One region of the Micromonospora sp. NPDC002296 genome, then DNA from elsewhere that is predicted to be linked to it. Evidence: riboswitches for the same ligand, from Rfam matches in the RefSeq annotation. Region 1 holds a riboswitch; each other region holds the start of a gene.

Region 1 (3,997 bases):
CGCCGGCCGGCTGGGCGACGCCCTGCTGGTGCTGCTCGCCGCGGTGGCGCTGGCCGCCGCGGCGGCGCTGCCGGCGTACGTCGCCCTGCTGCTGGCGCTGGGCGTCGGCGCGGGCGCCGGGGCGGTGGCCCTGGACCTGGCCCGCCGGCGGTTCCGGCCGGGAACCGGGGGCGGGGCGGTGACCCGGGCGCTGCGGGCGCACCAGCCGGAGTTCCTGCTGCACTTCTCCGCCCCGCCGGGGTCGGAGTACCAGGTCACCATGTGGCTGCCCTACCTGGAGCGGATCGGCCGGCCCTTCCTCGTGATGGTGCGGGAGCCGGAGTTCCTCGCCCCGATCGCCGCGGCCACCACGGCCCCGGTGGTGTACTGCCCCACCCTGAAGGCGATGGACGAGGCGCTGGTGCCGAGTCTCAAGGTCGCGTTCTACGTCAACCACGGGGCGAAGAACAGCCACTGCATCCGGTTCACCCAGCTCACCCACGTGCAGATCCACCACGGCGACAGCGACAAGGCGCCCAGCGCCAACCCGGTCTCGGCGATCTTCGACCGGATCTTCGTGGCCGGCCCGGCGGCGATCGAGCGGTACGCCCGCGCGGGGGTGGACATCCCGGCGGAGAAGTTCGTCGTGGTCGGCCGCCCGCAGGTCGAGTCGATCGAGGTACGCCGGGAGCCGGCCCCCGGCCTGCCGAACCCGACGGTGCTCTACACCCCGACCTGGACCGGGCACCACGCCGACGCGAACTACTGCTCCCTGCCGGTGGGCGAGACCATCGTCCGGGGGTTGCTGGCCCGGGGCGCGACGGTGATCCTGCGCGCCCATCCGTACACCGGGCAGAACCCGGCGTCGGCGCGGCAGCTCGCCCGGCTCACGGAGCTGCTCGCCGCGGACCGGGCCCGCACCGGCCGGCAGCACGTCTGGGGCGCTGCGGCCAGCCGGGAGATGTCCCTGGTCGACTGCGTGAACCGCTCCGACGCGCTGCTCTCGGACGTCTCCGGGGTGATCTCCGACTACCTCTACTCCGGCAAGCCGTACGCGGTCACGGACATGGGCGGCGACGGCGACCGGTTCGTCGAGCGGTTCCCCCTGGCCGGCTCGGGCTACGTGCTGCGGCGCGACGCGGCCAACCTCGACGAGGTGCTCGACCACCTGCTCGACACCGACCCCCGGGCAACAGCCCGCTGGGCCACCCGCTCCCGCTACCTGGGCGACTTCCCCGCCCAGCAGTACGCCGAGGCGTTCCTGACGGCGGCCCGCCACGAACTGAACCCGACCTGGACCCCACCCACCCCCCGCCCAACCCCGCTCTCCCCCGCCCCCTCCCGCTTCCCGCGGTGATCAAGAGGTTTGCGTCAGGGTCGAGGCCGGAGCTGACGCGAACCTCTGCCGGGACGCCACCGGGCCCCGGCTCACGGGGAGAGCCGGGGCCCGGTGGGGGAAAGGGTGATCAGGCCGAGTAGCCCCTGGTCGCCGCCCAGTGCGCCAGGGCCGTGGTGCTGATCCAGTACGCCGAGGCGGCCGGGTCGGCCGAGTCGGCGATCCGCACGGTGCGGCCTTCGTTGCGGTAGCCCACGACGGCGATGTAGTGGCCGCCGGGGAAGGAGTGCCAGCCGCCGTCGACGTCGGTGGCGCTGCCGGCGATGTTCACCACGACGCCGCGCCCGGCGCCGACCGCCTCCACCACGTCGGCCTTGAGCCGGTCGATCTGGGCCCCGGTGGCGGCGCCGCCCGGGATCATCCGGGTCCGGTACGGGTCGCCCTTGACCATCGCGTTGAGCACCCGGGTGGTGTCCTCGGCCGAGTTGGTGCCCATCTCGGTGGTGCCGAGGCGGCTGGCCAGCCCGTCCTGGGTACTCCCGACGCCGGTGGCGGAGAGCGCGTTGCGCACCGCCGCAGGGCCGCAGTAGTAGTAGGTGGTCTGCGCCTGGTAGGCGTAGTCGAGGACCTTCGACGACGGCGGCTTCGGGGTGGCCGGCTTCGCCGTGGTCTGCTTCGGGGCCGCCCTGGTGGTCAGATCGGGGTTCGGCGCGGCCGTGGTGGCGCTCGGCGACGGCGAGGCGCTGGAGGACGCGGTCGCGCCGGCCCGGGCCTGGGCGCGGCTGGCCGCGCTGTCGAGGCGGGGTGCGATCTCGGCGACGGCGGCGTTGGTGGTCTGCCGCGGGGTGGGGGTGTCGTCGACGCCGGCCAGCAGCGCACCGGTGCCGGAGGCCAGCAGGAGCGCCGCGGCCGAGCCGGCGACGACCTGGTACGGGCGCTCGGTGGCGAGCCGTCGCAGCTGCCGCTTGACATGGTGGTTCACGTGTTCCTCCACGGGGATGGGGCGGAGAGCGGGGCACCTGGGCATGCGTCGTCGCACGATGGCGCGGACGAGACGCCCACGGCCGGTGGGGTCCGCTCTGGGAAGATGCCCGGTCAGCCGGGCGTACGGGCGGGTGCGCCGGTCAGTTCGTCAGCCCGGGGGCGACGGACGCGGGCACCACGGCGCCGCGGTGGAGGAACAACCGAGGGATGGGGTCGCGCTGCACGAGGATGGCACTCCTTCCGACACCGCCTACCGGGTTAGCTGACGGATTCGGGCGGGAAGATCGCCCTACCACGGGCCGTGGCCCGCGGATTCACCCCACACGTGCACTGGGTCCCCGGTTCGTGATGGTCACGATTGAGCGGGTCGGCGCGGCGTCGCCTCTTGCGATCGGGTACCGCACCGGACGGGCCGACATTACTGGCCGGCCGAGGCCCTGCCAAGCCCTTCCCACCTGCTTAAACCCTCTCCGATCAGCTTTCCTGCGACCCATTGGGAACTGACGTGTCTCAATGGGATTACGGGCATTCCAGGTGCCCTGGGGCGACAACCGGACGATCAGTATCGATCGTCGGCGGGTTATGTCGGTGGACCCGCCCCGATGGGTCGACTGCCCGTTTACCCGGGGTGTGTGACCGGCGTCATGAAGAAAGTCGGGGCAGCGTCGCGGCCCGCCGGGGCGGGTCGGGGAACGGGGGTCGGGTCAGCCGACCCGGGCCGGGCGCCAGCGGGCGGCCGGGGCGGTGCGGCGAGCCGCCGCCGTCGCGGCCCGGGGCGCGGGCACCCGGACGGGGCGGGCCCGCTCCGCGGCGCAGTACGCCTCGGCGGCCAGTGCCCGGGCGGCCTCGGCGGCCAGCTCGGCGGCACGCCAGGCGGCCCGCTCCCGGGCCGCCGCCGCCCGGTGGCCGGCCTGCTTCCCGTCCCGCACCGCCCGGGCCAGCACGACCTCCTGCTGGACCGGGTGCAGCCGGGGGTCCCAGCCGTTCCGGTGCGCGAAGACGTCGCAGAGCTGCCGGATGGACAAGTCGCCGCGCAGGTGGGCGGCCGTCGCGGCGTGGTGCAGCCGGCGCTCCCGGGCGGCGTACTCGGCGGGGGTTCGGGGGGTGCGCGGCGCCGGCAGCACCCCCACGCCGGAGAAGCGGCGTGCGGCGGCCTCCGCCTCGTCGTACGCCTGCCAGGCCCGATCGAGGGCGTCCTGGGCGGTCAGCCACGCCTCGCGCCGGCGGCGGGCGGTCTGGGCGGCGCCGGCGGCGGCCACCCCCACCTCCTCGGCGTACCGGCGCAGGTCGGTGGCCTCCTCGCTGGCCAGGTCTACGGCGGGCGGGGCGGGGTCGACCGCCGACCGGTCCCGCTGTGGGCGGGCGACCAGGGCGGTGAGCACGCCGAGCGCCACCACGAGCAGCACCGACCAGATGGCGGCGGCCAGCGGCACCTCGACGAGGAGCTGGTGGAGAACGATGTCCATGGTCGGCACCTCACGGAGGGTGGATGCGGGAAGCGGGCTCCGCGCGTCGCCGGGCGGGCGCGGGGGTGCGACCGGGCCGGGCGGACGGGCGCGGGGGTGCGACCGGGCCGGGCGGACGGGCGCGGTGGTGCGGTTCGCGAGACGGCGGCGACGCGGGCGGGTCAGCCGCGCGGCGGCGCGCGCGACCCGGCGGTCGTCGGTGCGCGGCCGACGGGCATCCGATGTGCCGGGA
Region 2 (3,997 bases), on a different contig from region 1:
GCGTGCGGGAGCTGAGCACGCAGGCCGACCGGCAGCGGGCGGCCCGGGAGGCGGCCCGGGAGCGCCCGGAGGACTACCGCGACTACGCGCACGTGGTGGTCGACGAGGCGCAGGACGTCTCCCCGATGCAGTGGCGGATGGTCGGCCGGCGCGGCCGGCTGGCGTCCTGGACGGTGGTGGGCGACCCGGCGCAGACCGCGTGGACGGGCGCGGAGGAGGAGCTGACCCGGGCCCGGGACCAGGCGCTGGGCCGGCGACGCCGGCACCAGTTCGAGCTGACCACGAACTACCGCAACTCGGCGGAGATCTTCGCGGTGGCGGCGGCGGAGATCCGCCGGCTCTACCCGGATCTCAGGCTGCCCAGCGCGGTGCGGTCCACCGGGGTGGAGCCGGTCGCGCTGACCGTGCCGCCGGCCGAGCTGGAACGGGCCACCGTCGCGGCGGTCGCCGCGCTGCTCGGCAACGTGGAGGGGACGGTCGGGGTGATCACGCCGGTGCCGCGCCGGGACGAGGTCGCCGGTTGGCTCGCCGGCCTGGCCGCGCCGCGCCTGCAGGTGGTGACCAGTCTTCAGGCCAAGGGAATGGAGTACGACGGGGTCGCGCTGGTCGCCCCGGCCGAGATCCGGGCCGATCCGGGCTCCGGCGTGCGGACGCTGTACGTGGCCCTGTCCCGGGCCACCCAGCGGCTGACCACGATCGATCCGACCGGCTGACCGGCTGGCGCCCCGTCCCCGGGCGGACGCCGGTCGTTTACTTGCACACATAGCTATGTGAGCATATATTTGGCCGGTCCGAATCGGGAGCGGAGGGTGTGAGCGTGGGCGCAGGTCATGACCACCACCACGGCGCAGTGGCGAACGCCGCAGACCGCCACTCAGGGCGACTCTGGGCGGCCTTCGGGCTGCTCACCGCCCTGATGATCGTCGAGGCGGTCGCCGCCTTCGGCACCGGCTCGCTGGCGCTGCTCTCCGACGCCGGGCACATGTTCACCGACGTGCTCGGCATCGGCATGGCGCTGGCCGCGATCACCGCCACCCGGCGGGCCACCGCCGACCCCCAGCGCACCTTCGGGCTCTACCGGCTGGAGGTGCTCGCCGCGCTCGGCAACGCCGTCCTGCTCAGCGGCGTCGCGGTCTACGTCCTCGTCGAGGCGGTCCGCCGGTTCGGCGACCCGCCCGAGGTGACCGCCGGCCCGATGCTCGTGGTGGCGACGCTCGGCCTGCTCGCCAACGTGGCCGCGTTCGCCCTGCTGCGCAGCGGGGCGAAGGAGAGCATCAACATGCGCGGGGCGTACCTGGAGGTGCTGGGCGACCTGCTCGGGTCTGTCGGGGTGATCGGCGCCGCGGTGCTGATCACCGTCACCGACTGGTGGTGGGCGGACCCGCTGGTGGCCGTCGCGATCGGCGTGTTCATCCTGCCCCGCACCTGGCGGCTCGGGCAGGCCGCGGTTCGCATCCTGGTGCAGGCCGCGCCGGAACATCTCCAGGTGACCGCGGTGCACGACCGGCTGGTGGCGGTGCCCGGCGTGGTCGAGGTGCACGACCTGCACGTCTGGACGCTGACCTCCGGCATGGAGGTCGCCTCGGCCCACCTGACCATGGCGCCGGACGCCGAGGTGGGCGCGGTGCTGACCGCGGCCCGCACCGCCCTGCACGAGGACTTCCACATCGAGCACGCCACGTTGCAGGTGGAGCCCGGGGCGTCGGCGGGCCCCTGCGGACCGACCGACTGGTGATACCCACACCCATCAATTAGGTGGTGTATTGTGCCTTCATGCCGGTTTTGGAAGTATTGAGCCACGCACCTTCCGCCACGGAAGCAGCGCGGGTCTCATCCGCACCGGTAGGCTCTCATCCGGCCTCCGCCGGGCGGCGCCCTCCGGCGCCTGCGGTGGCCGCCGCCTAATCGCCTCCTGGCGAGCCGGGGAACCATGTTCGTGGGGTGCATCCGCCTGAGCGGTAGGGATCTTCCGTCCCGAACCCGTCAGCTAACCCGGTCGGCGACTGACGGAAGGACATACGTATGCCAGTAGTGGCACCTGTAAGAAGGACCGCCGCCCGGATGGCGGCGATGCTGGTGCTGACGCTCGCCGTCGGCCTCGGATTCGGGCCGGTGGCCCTGGCCGGCGCGGCCCCACCCACCGGCCTGCGCGCCCCCACGCCCGGCCAGGACGAGGAGGGCGGCACCCCGGCCCTGCGCGCCCAACTCGAAGCGGCCAGCAAGGGCTACCTGGACGCCAAAAGAGCCCTGGCCAGCTCGGTCAAGCGGCAGCAGCAGCTCGGCAGCCAGCTCAAGACGGTCGAGTCGGAGCTGACCGTACGCGGCGCCAAGGTCGACGAGATCGCCGGCGTGGCGTACAAGTCGGGCCGGCTCAGCCCGGTGTCCGCGCTGCTCAACAGCACCAGCCCCGCGGGCTTCCTGGACCGGGTCGCCGCGCTGGACGCGGTCGCCACCAACGAGGACCGGGCGCTGCGTGACCTGCTGGAGACCCGGGACCAGGCCGCCAAGACCCGGCTGGCCCTCGACGGGGAGATCCGCGAGCAGCGCAAGCAGGTCACCGTGATGGCCAAGCGCAAGGATCAGGCCGAGCGGGCCCTGACCGTGGCCAACGAGAAGGCCAGCGCCAGCGCCAGCGGCGGTGGGTCCAACCGGGGCACCTCCAGCGCGAACGCCACCCCGGCGAAGCGCAACCCCGACGGGTCCTGGCCGTCGGAGTCGTGCAGCGTGAACGACCCGACCCCGGCCAGCGGCTGCATCACCCCACGGACGCTGCACGCGCTCCAGCAGGCCAAGTCGGCCGGCTTCACCCGGTACGTCTCCTGCCACCGGCCCAGCGGCTCCGGCGAGCATCCCAAGGGGCGGGCGTGCGACTTCGCCGCCCAGAAGGGCGGCTTCGGCGGGGTGGCCTCCGGCGGGGACCGCACCTACGGCAACAACCTGGCGGCGTACTACATCCGCAACGCCGACAACCTCGCCGTGCTGTACGTGATCTGGTTCAAGCAGATCTGGCTGCCCAGCAGCGGCTGGAAGTCGTACAGCGGGGGCAACGGGGACCCGTCCAGCGACCACACCAACCACGTGCACCTGTCGGTGTACTGACCGCGCGGCGTGTGGCCCCCCACCATCCAAGGGGCCGCACGCACCGGCCGTGGGGGCCCGGCCGCGCCGCTCAGGCCGGCTGGGCCGGGCCGTCCCCGGCGCGGTCCAGCACCTCGCCCAGCCTCCGGGCCAGTCCGAGGTGCGCCGACCGGGCCTGCCGGAAGGCGTACCGGAACAGCGGCGCCGGGGCGGCAAGGGTGATCTCCACGTCGATCCGGACCACCCCGCCCGGCTCGTCGCGCAGCCGGGTGCGGTTGCGCACGGTGGTGGCCGGCCGCTGGCGGGCCACCGTGACGATCTCGTCGTCGGTGATGACCAGCACATCCGCCTGGTACGTCACCGGGAAACGCAGCGGCCCGGCGGCGAGCCGGTCGGTGATGGCGTAGCTGGCCCGGGTGCCCGGCCGGGGCGGCAGCCGGCGCACCCGCGTGATCAGCGGATGCAGCTCGCCCTGCCGGGCCGGGTCGCCGAGCAGCGCCACCGCCTCGGCCCGCAGGCAGCGGGCCTGAACCGAATACTGGAAGGCGTCTCGCCGAAGCACGCCCCGATCGTCCCCCACCCGGCCCCCCGGAGGGAAGGACCACCGCCCGGCCACGGTGTACTGACCGACCCACAGTGAACCGACCCGGCGGCGGACCGGGCTGGCGGCGGACCGGGGTGGGCGGCCGTCAGGCGCCCGGCAGCACCTCGGGGGTGGCGGCGCCGGCGCCCGCGTAGTAGGGCTCCGGAGCGCCGAACAGGCCGAGCAGCCCGGTCACCCAGAGCTGCCGGTGCACGAACCGGCTCGGCTCGGTGACGACCAGCTTCACGCTGCTGACCTCGGCGGTCTGGAAGCCGGCCACCATCGCGCTGATACCGACGGAGTCGATGAAGGTGACGAGGCGCATGTTGAGCTCGA
Region 3 (3,997 bases), on a different contig from region 1:
GGTGTACTGCAACGGCGAGATCGGCTGGTACGGCACGCCGGCCGGGTACGCCGCCTCCTCCGGGTAGGCCCGCCCGTACACCGGGATCGTCGCCTTCCCGGCCTTCGGGGTGGCCACCAGGCCGACGGTCCACGCCGCGGTGGGCGCGGACGCCGGGTTGTGGAACCACGCCTTCTGGCCGAGGTACCAGATCGCCGTCCAGTCGCCCTCGCGGCCGGCCAGGGCGTACGTCTGCCCGGTCGACGCGCGGGCGCCGTGGTCGGAGACGGCCATCGTGGCCGGCGAGCCGTTCGGACGCAGGGCGATGTCGTTGACCAGTGGCGCGTCGGCGCTCGGCGCGCTGCGCAGCACCACCGCCGAGGAGCCGCGCGACGGGCAGGGCACGCCCGCCGTCACGCAGCCGGTGAACGCCGGCCGGTTGGTGGCGAAGTCGGGGTCGATCCGCACCATGCCGGTCAGCGGGGTGCCGGTGTTGAGCTCCGGCGCGCGCAGCAGGTCGAAGTAGTGCGACCAGTCCCAGTACGGCCCCGGGTCCCAGTGCATGCCCCGCACGTTCGCCGCGACGGTGCCGGGGACGTTGTCGTGGCCGATGATGTGCTGCCGGTCCAGCGGGACGCCGTGCCGCAGCGCGAGGTACCGGACCAGCTTCGACGAGGTGCGGTACATCGCCTCGGTGTACCAGGTGCCCTGGGCGGCGAAGCCCTCGTGCTCCAGCCCGATCGACTTGGCGTTGACGTACCAGTTGCCGGCGTGCCAGGCGACGTCCTTGGTCTTCACGTGCTGGGCGATGTGCCCGTCCACCGAGCGCAGCGTGTAGTGCCAGCTCACGTAGGTCGGGTCCTGGACCATGTTGACCGTGCCCGCGTAGCGGCCCTCGGTGTCGTGGATGAGGATGTACTCGACCTTCTGCCGCTTCGGCCGGTCGGACAGGTCGTGGTTGCCGTAGTCACCGGGGTCGGCACTGAGCGACTGGTACGGCGCGGGGATCCACTCGCAGGAGATGGTCGACGGGCACTCCAGGCCGTCGGGGCGCTCCGGCAGGCGCAGGCCGAGCCGGTCCAGCCAGGACTTCTGCGGGGTCACCGCGCGGGCCGCGAGGGTCACCCGCTGCCCGTCGTCGGTCACCCGGCTCTCGCCCTCGGCGATGGTGCCGAAGACCTCGTCGGCGAAGGCAGCCGCCGCGTCGGCGCCGTCCGCGCCGGCGTACCGGGCCACCGCGCCGTACCAGGCCGCCGGGTCGGTGTCGGCCCCGACCGGGGCGCCGATCTGCCGCTGGTACGACGCGAGCAGCGCCGCCCCGCCCCGGATGTTCGTCGGCGCGTCGGCGCGCAGGGCAGCCTCGTCGGCCCCGGTGAGGGTGGCGGCGGTGTCCAGGGTCTGCAACGACGCGGCGGCCGGGGCCTCGTCGGCCGAGGGCCGGGCGGCGGCGGGGGCCGGGCGGGAGTCGTCCCCGCGCGGGTCCTCGTCGCCGGAGTCGTGGTGGGTGCCGGTGGGCAGGCCGGCGACGTACTCGGCGTCGGTGAGGTGCATCGGCCCGTACCCACCGCTGGTGCTGGGGGTGCCGGAGTTGGTGTCCCACCTGGACTGGAGGTAGGAGACACCGAGCAGGACGCTCTCCGGCACGCCGTACTCGGCGGCGGCGTCAGCGTACTGCTGCTGGCGTTCGGGGGTCTGGCCGGCCGCGGCCGGGGAGGCGGTGGTACCGAGGGGCACAAGGGCCGTGGTGGCGGCCACGGCGGCGGCGAGCAGGATCCGTCTGCTCGACGACACGACGGAACGGGGCATCGAACCTCCTGGTTAAGCGTCGGATGAGGGTCACCCTTCCGCCGCCGACCTCCCGCGTCAATAGCTTTCCAGCAGGTGCCGCGATGTGAAGGAAACTTCCGCACGGCGGCATGGTGTGGCGTGTTGTGGCCCGGCGGGTTGCGGATCGATAACGGGCGTCTCTACTCTGGTCAATCGTCGGCCGGTAGCTGTACCGCCCAGCCGGGCGGTGACGGTCCGACACCGCCGAGTCGCCTCCGGGCGAACCGGGGACCCAGGTACGCCGGGGTGAATCCGCAGCGCCGCTGCGGTAGGGCGTTCTCCCTTCCCGCCCGAACCCGTCAGCTAACCCGGTAGGCGGTCGAGGAAGAAGGAGAACGGAGCCCGGTGGCACACCATGCCCCGCGGCGCCCGTCACGCCCGTCGGCGCACGCCGACCGGATGCCGGCTGCGCCGCGCCCACGCTGGTCACGCTTCACCACCGCCCTCGCCGCCCTCGTCGGCGCCGCCGTCGTCCTGACCGGCGCCCCGACCGCGGCCCACGCCGATCCCTCGGTCGCCGAGATCGAGCGGCAGATCGATCAGGACTGGAACAAGCTCGAACCGCTCATCGAGCGGCACAACGCCACCCGTCAGGACCTCGCCCTCAAGCGCCGGCAGGCCGACGCCGTCGCCAAGCAGATCGGGCCGCTGCAACGCCGGGTCGACGAGGCGATGGACAAGGTCAGCGGGCTCGCCGTCGAGGCGTACAAGAGTGAGAACCTGTCTGCGGTGAACGCGCTGCTCGGCAGCCGCTCACCCGGTCAGATGATGGGACAGTTGGAACTGCTCGACCAGTTCGCCGAGCGCCAGCAGCGCGACATCCGGGCGGTCATCGACCTCCGCGACGAGCTCGACGCCAAGAAGAAGCCGCTGGACGAGATGGTCACCCAGCTCGCCCGCACCGAGGCGCAGCTCGCCGCCAAGCGGAAGCAGATCAACGCCGAGATCGACCGGCTCCAGAAGCTGCGGCTCACGGTGTACGGCAACGGCGGTGGCGGCGCGCTGCGTCCCGCTCCCTGCCCGGCTGCCTACCCGGGCGGCGGCGCGGGGGTCGCGGTGAAGTTCGCCTGCGCCCAGATCGGCAAGCCCTACGTCTGGGGCGCCGAGGGCCCCAACTCGTACGACTGCTCGGGTCTGATGCTCGCGGCCTGGGCCAAGGCCGGCGTGTCGCTGCCGCACAACGCGGCCCAGCAGCGGTCGGTGACCGCCCGGGTGAGCCGTGCCGACCTGCGCCCCGGCGACCTCGTCTTCTACTACGCCGACCTGCACCACGTCGGCATGTACGTCGGCGGCGGCTGGGTGGTGCACGCCTCCCAGGCCGGCCAGCCCGTCAAGATGAAGCGCGTCGACGACGGCCAGATCCACAGCTACGGCCGCCCCGACTGAGCGGCGAGGGGCCCGTTCCGCGGAACGGGCCCCTCGACCACGCCCGCGTCGTCAGCGGGTGGGCCAGGTGCGCCAGTTCTGCCAGGAGCGGCTCGGGGTCGGGCCGCGCTGGCCCTGGTACCGCGAGCCGTACACCGTCGACCCGTACGGGTGCTCGGCGGGCGAGGAGAGCCGGAAGATGCAGAGCTGGCCGATCTTCATGCCCGGCCAGAGCGTGATCGGCAGGTTCGCCACGTTGGACAGCTCCAGCGTGACGTGACCGGAGAAGCCCGGGTCGATGAACCCGGCGGTCGAGTGGGTGAGCAGCCCGAGCCGTCCCAGCGAGCTCTTGCCCTCCAGCCGGCCCGCGAGCTGGTCGCCGAGCGAGATCACCTCCAGCGTGGAGGCGAGCACGAACTCGCCCGGGTGCAGCACGTACGGCTCGCCGTCGGGCACCTCGACCGCCGAGGTCAGGTCGTCCTGCTGCACCGACGGGTCGATGTGCGTGTAGAGATGGTTGTTGAAGACCCGGAAGAGCTTGTCGAGGCGCACGTCGATGCTCGACGGCTGCACAAGGGTGGGCTCGAACGGCTCCAGCGCGAGCGTGCCAGCCTTCAGTTCGCTGACGAGATCGCGGTCGGAGAGCAGCATCGCCACACCATAGCGACCCTGGTCGGCGGGCCTGTCATCGCATGCTGCAACCGGCGTGCCGCGCTCGCCTGTCGTACACGTGTTCGATAGAATGTCCACATGGCTTCCTGGTCCGAATTCGCCGCTGACGAGCCACGACTCGCCGGCGGGATCCGCCTCCTCATGCAGCAGTACG
Region 4 (3,997 bases), on a different contig from region 1:
CCGCGCAATCCCTGCTCGGTCAGCTGACCGCCCGGGAGACCGAGGTGCTCGGCCTCATCGGGCAGGGTCTGTCCAACCACGAGATCGCCGGGCATCTCACCATCGCCGTCAAGACCGTCAAGTCCCACGTCTCACACCTGCTGAACAAACTCGGGGCCCGCGACCGGGTGCAACTCGTGATCGCCGCGTACAACGGTGGCCTTGTGAATCCCGTGCCCGCCCCCGTACGTGACCGGCGGCCGTAACACCGTGACCCGTCGGTGGTCTCACGCGAGGTCGTTTCTGCGGGCGGCGACGGCGCGTTCGACGGTGCTCCCGCGATACCTTGGCCGGCATGGAGCCGCTCGCGTTCGACTACGGGAACCTGCACCTGCGCGTGGACCGGGGGGTGTTCGAGCTGTTCAACCTGGACAGCTCCGAGCACACGTTCCGGGTTCCGTTGCGATGGCTCGGGGCGTTGGTGCACTACAAGAAGCCTGACAAGCCCGGCGAGTTGTTCTTCGGTGTCGTGCGCGACCCGAACGAACCGCTCTACGGCACCGACCGGCTCGCCTTCCGGTTCGCCAACTCGCCCGCGGTCCGGGTGCCGCCCGGCGACGAGCCGTTGTTCCGCGAGTACTTCGCCCGGGTGGCGGTGCTCGCCGACCGGCGGGTGGCCTGACGTGGAATCCCGGGTGGCCCGGCCCGCGGTGGTAGTGCCCGTCGGGGACGCGGAAGCGCCCGGCCGGAGGAACCGGCCGGGCGCTTCCGGTGCTGGATGCCCCGGGACCGGGGCGCCGGGTCGCACCGACCCGGCCGGGTGCGTCAGAAGCTGAGCCGCTGGCCCGGGAAGATCAGGTTCGGGTGCTCGCCCACGACCCGCTCGTTCTTCTCCCACAGCGCGCGCCAGCCGCCCCGCACGCCCTGCGCCGTGGCGATCTTGGAGAGGGTGTCGCCCGACCGGACCACGTAGGTCGTTCCGCCGCCGGACGGGGCGCTCGTCGTGGTGTCCCGCTTGCTGCGCGAGGCCGGCTTCTCGGTACGCGAGGACCGCTCCTTCGGGGTGGCCTTCGTCTCCGACCTCCGCTCCGACTTCGGGCTGCCCTTCGTCGAGCCGCCCTTCTTGCCGCAGGTCGGCCACGCCCCGATGCCCTGGCCGTCGAGCACCTTCTCGGCGATGCGGATCTGCTCGCTGCGGGTCGCCAGGTCGGCGCGGGCGGCGTACCTCTTGCCGCCGTAGCCGGCCCACGTGCCCTGCGAGAATTGCAGGCCGCCGTAGTAGCCGTTGCCGGTGTTGATGTGCCAGTTGCCGCCGGACTCGCACGAGGCGACGGCGTCCCAGTTGACCGCGGCCTGGGCCGGCGCGGCCGGGCCGGCCAGTGCGACGACCCCGGCGAGGGCGCCCGCGGCGAGAGTGCCGACGGCGGCGCGGCGGACGGTCACCCGACGGTGGCGGGCGGTGTATTCAGTTGCCATGTGTGACTCCTCCACGCCGGCGAGGTGAGCTGTCGGGTTCGGGCCGAGGAGCCCGGCCGCCACAGGCGGCTTCACCCCGAGGTGCGGTGCACCGAGGAACATGTGGGTCCCCCGCTCCTGCCTGACTGACAAGGGAACCGACGGTCGGCGGCAGGACTAGGCGTTACCGACCGTGGTCGCCGCGTTCGCGGACTCAACCGACGTTAGGCACCGTTCGTGACGAGTGCCCACCTCTTGTGAAGTTCTTCACCCGCTCGGGCTAAGAGGCCACACCGTCGACTTGCGAGCCTTCACCAGCCGTGCAGAGCGACCGCCGGGCCGAGTCCGATCAGGGTGAACCCCCATCACACAAGCTCGCCCCCTAACTTAGGGTGATGGTGGTCCGATTGCGCACATCGGAGTCCGGAAACGCTCGGTGATCGCCGCACAGCCCGGTGGGGCGGCCGGCGGCTGCCCCCCGAAGCATGGGGCCGTCGCCCCGGTCCACCCGCGCCCGCCGAGGGGACGCGCAACGGCGCGCGCCGGGCGTCCACGGTCGACGGTGTCGACCGGGAGCCCGGCGCGCGGTGCGTCTCGGCGGCTACAGGGTGCGGGCCAGCCGGTCGGCGAGGATGCGGGTGAACCGGGACGGGTCGGCCAGCTCGCCGCCCTCGGCCAGCAGCGCCATCCCGTACAGCAGCTCGGCCGTGTCGCCGAGCGCGTCGGCCCCGGCCTCCTGCTCGTGGGCCTTGCGCAGCCCCTCGACCAGCGGGTGCCCCGGGTTCAGCTCCAGGATCCGCTTGACCTGCGGCACCTCGTGCCCCATCGCCCGGTACATCTTCTCCAGCGTCGGGGTGATGTCCTGGGCGTCGCCGACCACGCAGGCCGGGGAGGTGGTCAGCCGGGTGGAGAGCCGGACCTCCTTGACGCTGTCGGAGAGCCGGCCCGTCATCCAGGTCAGCAGGTCGGCGTACTCCTGGCGCTGCTGCTCGCGGGCCGACTCGGCCTCCTTCTTCTCCTCCTCGGTGTCCAGGTCGACCTGGCCCTTGGCGATGGAGCGCAGCGGCTTGCCGTCGAACTGCCCGACCCGCTCGACCCACACCTCGTCGACCGGGTCGGTGAGGACCAGCACCTCGTAGCCCTTGGCCCGGAACGCCTCCATGTGCGGCGAGTTCTCGATCATCGGGCGGGACTCGCCGGTCATGTAGTAGATGTCGCCCTGACCGTCCTTCATCCGCTCGACGTAGTCGCGCAGGCCGGTCAGCTCCGCCGGGTCGTGGGTGGAGGCGACGGAGACGATGTCGAGGATCGCCTCGGTGTTGTCCGGGTCGTCGAGCAGGCCCTCCTTCAGCGCCGGGCCGAACTCCGCCCAGAAGGTGCGGTACTTCTCGGCCTCGTTGGCCTTCAGCTCCTTGACGGTGGCGAGGATCTTCTTCACCAGCCGGCGGCGGACCGCCTGGATCTGGCGGTCCTGCTGCAGGATCTCCCGGGAGATGTTCAGCGACAGGTCGTGCGCGTCGACGACGCCCTTGACGAAGCGCAGGTAGTTGGGCATCAGCGCGTCGCAGTCGTCCATGATGAACACGCGCTTGACGTAGAGCTGCACGCCGCGCCGGGCCTGCGGGGCGAACAGGTCGACCGGGGCGTGCGAGGGCAGGAAGAGCAGCGCCTCGTACTCGAAGGTGCCCTCGCCCTTCATGTGGATCGTCTCAAGCGGGTCGGCCCAGTCGTGGCTGACGTGCTTGTAGAACTCCTTGTACTCGGCCTCGTCGACCTCGCTGCGCGGCCGGGCCCAGAGCGCCTTCATCGAGTTGACGGTCTGCACCTCGCGGGTGACCGCGTCGTCCTCGCCCGGGCGCTCCACGGTCATCCGGATCGGCCAGGCGATGAAGTCGGAGTACCGCTTGACGATCTCGCGGATCTTCCAGTCGACGGTGTAGTCGTGCAGGTTGTCGTCGCTGTCCTCGGGCTTGAGGTGGACGGTGACGGCGGTGCCCTGCGGCGCGTCGTCGATGGTCTCCACGACGTACGTGCCCTCGCCGGTGGACTCCCAGCGGGTGCCCTCGGTCTCGCCGGCGCGGCGGGTGACCAGGGTGACCCTGTCGGCCACCATGAAGGTCGCGTAGAACCCGACCCCGAACTGGCCGATCAGGTCGGCGGACCCGGCCGAGTCCTTCGACTCGCGCAGCTTGGCGAGCAGTTCGGCGGTGCCGGACTTGGCGATGGTGCCGATCAGGCCGACGACGTCGTCGCGGGACATGCCGATGCCGTTGTCCCGGACCGTCAGGGTGCGCGCGTCGCGGTCGGCCTCGATCTCGATGTGCAGGTCGGAGGCGTCGGCCGCGAGTTCCTTGTCGACCAGGGACTCCAGGCGCAGCTTGTCCAGCGCGTCGGAGGCGTTGGAGATGAGTTCGCGCAGGAAGACGTCCTTGTTCGAGTAGATCGAATGGACCATCAGCTGGAGCAGCTGGCGCGCCTCCGCCTGGAATTCCAGCGTCTCGATCCGGTTGCTCACACCGACCCCTTTCAGTTGGATCCGACCTTCGCGCACAGGATACGAGTC

Evidence for each region. Region 1 has a riboswitch for cyclic di-AMP ahead of ABT023_RS25345 (C39 family peptidase). Riboswitches for the same ligand answer to the same signal wherever they lie in the genome.
Region 2: linked by a shared signal. The riboswitch ahead of ABT023_RS26645 (coiled-coil domain-containing protein) and the one ahead of ABT023_RS25345 (C39 family peptidase) in region 1 are both predicted to bind cyclic di-AMP.
Region 3: linked by a shared signal. The riboswitch ahead of ABT023_RS01230 (C40 family peptidase) and the one ahead of ABT023_RS25345 (C39 family peptidase) in region 1 are both predicted to bind cyclic di-AMP.
Region 4: linked by a shared signal. The riboswitch ahead of ABT023_RS27950 (transglycosylase family protein) and the one ahead of ABT023_RS25345 (C39 family peptidase) in region 1 are both predicted to bind cyclic di-AMP.

Annotation. Positions count from the first base shown of each region.
Region 1 covers NZ_JBEOWQ010000049.1:31,290-35,286, forward strand. The annotation lists gene ABT023_RS25340 (CDP-glycerol glycerophosphotransferase family protein) at 1-1,336, shown strand, start outside; gene ABT023_RS25345 (C39 family peptidase) at 1,446-2,309, opposite strand; cyclic di-AMP (ydaO/yuaA leader) riboswitch at 2,532-2,674, opposite strand; gene ABT023_RS25350 (hypothetical protein) at 3,004-3,765, opposite strand.
Region 2 covers NZ_JBEOWQ010000061.1:1,299-5,295, reverse strand. The annotation lists gene ABT023_RS26655 (HelD family protein) at 1-713, shown strand, start outside; gene ABT023_RS26650 (cation diffusion facilitator family transporter) at 818-1,735, shown strand; cyclic di-AMP (ydaO/yuaA leader) riboswitch at 1,889-2,018, shown strand; gene ABT023_RS26645 (coiled-coil domain-containing protein) at 2,023-3,099, shown strand; gene ABT023_RS26640 (SRPBCC family protein) at 3,170-3,640, opposite strand; gene ABT023_RS26635 (STAS domain-containing protein) at 3,768-3,997, opposite strand, start outside.
Region 3 covers NZ_JBEOWQ010000001.1:262,433-266,429, forward strand. The annotation lists gene ABT023_RS01225 (N-acetylmuramoyl-L-alanine amidase) at 1-1,785, opposite strand, end outside; cyclic di-AMP (ydaO/yuaA leader) riboswitch at 1,999-2,139, shown strand; gene ABT023_RS01230 (C40 family peptidase) at 2,206-3,192, shown strand; gene dcd (dCTP deaminase) at 3,244-3,822, opposite strand; gene ABT023_RS01240 (pyridoxamine 5'-phosphate oxidase family protein) at 3,922-3,997, shown strand, end outside.
Region 4 covers NZ_JBEOWQ010000078.1:7,814-11,810, forward strand. The annotation lists gene ABT023_RS27940 (response regulator) at 1-245, shown strand, start outside; gene ABT023_RS27945 (hypothetical protein) at 335-661, shown strand; gene ABT023_RS27950 (transglycosylase family protein) at 805-1,455, opposite strand; cyclic di-AMP (ydaO/yuaA leader) riboswitch at 1,455-1,608, opposite strand; gene htpG (molecular chaperone HtpG) at 2,036-3,949, opposite strand.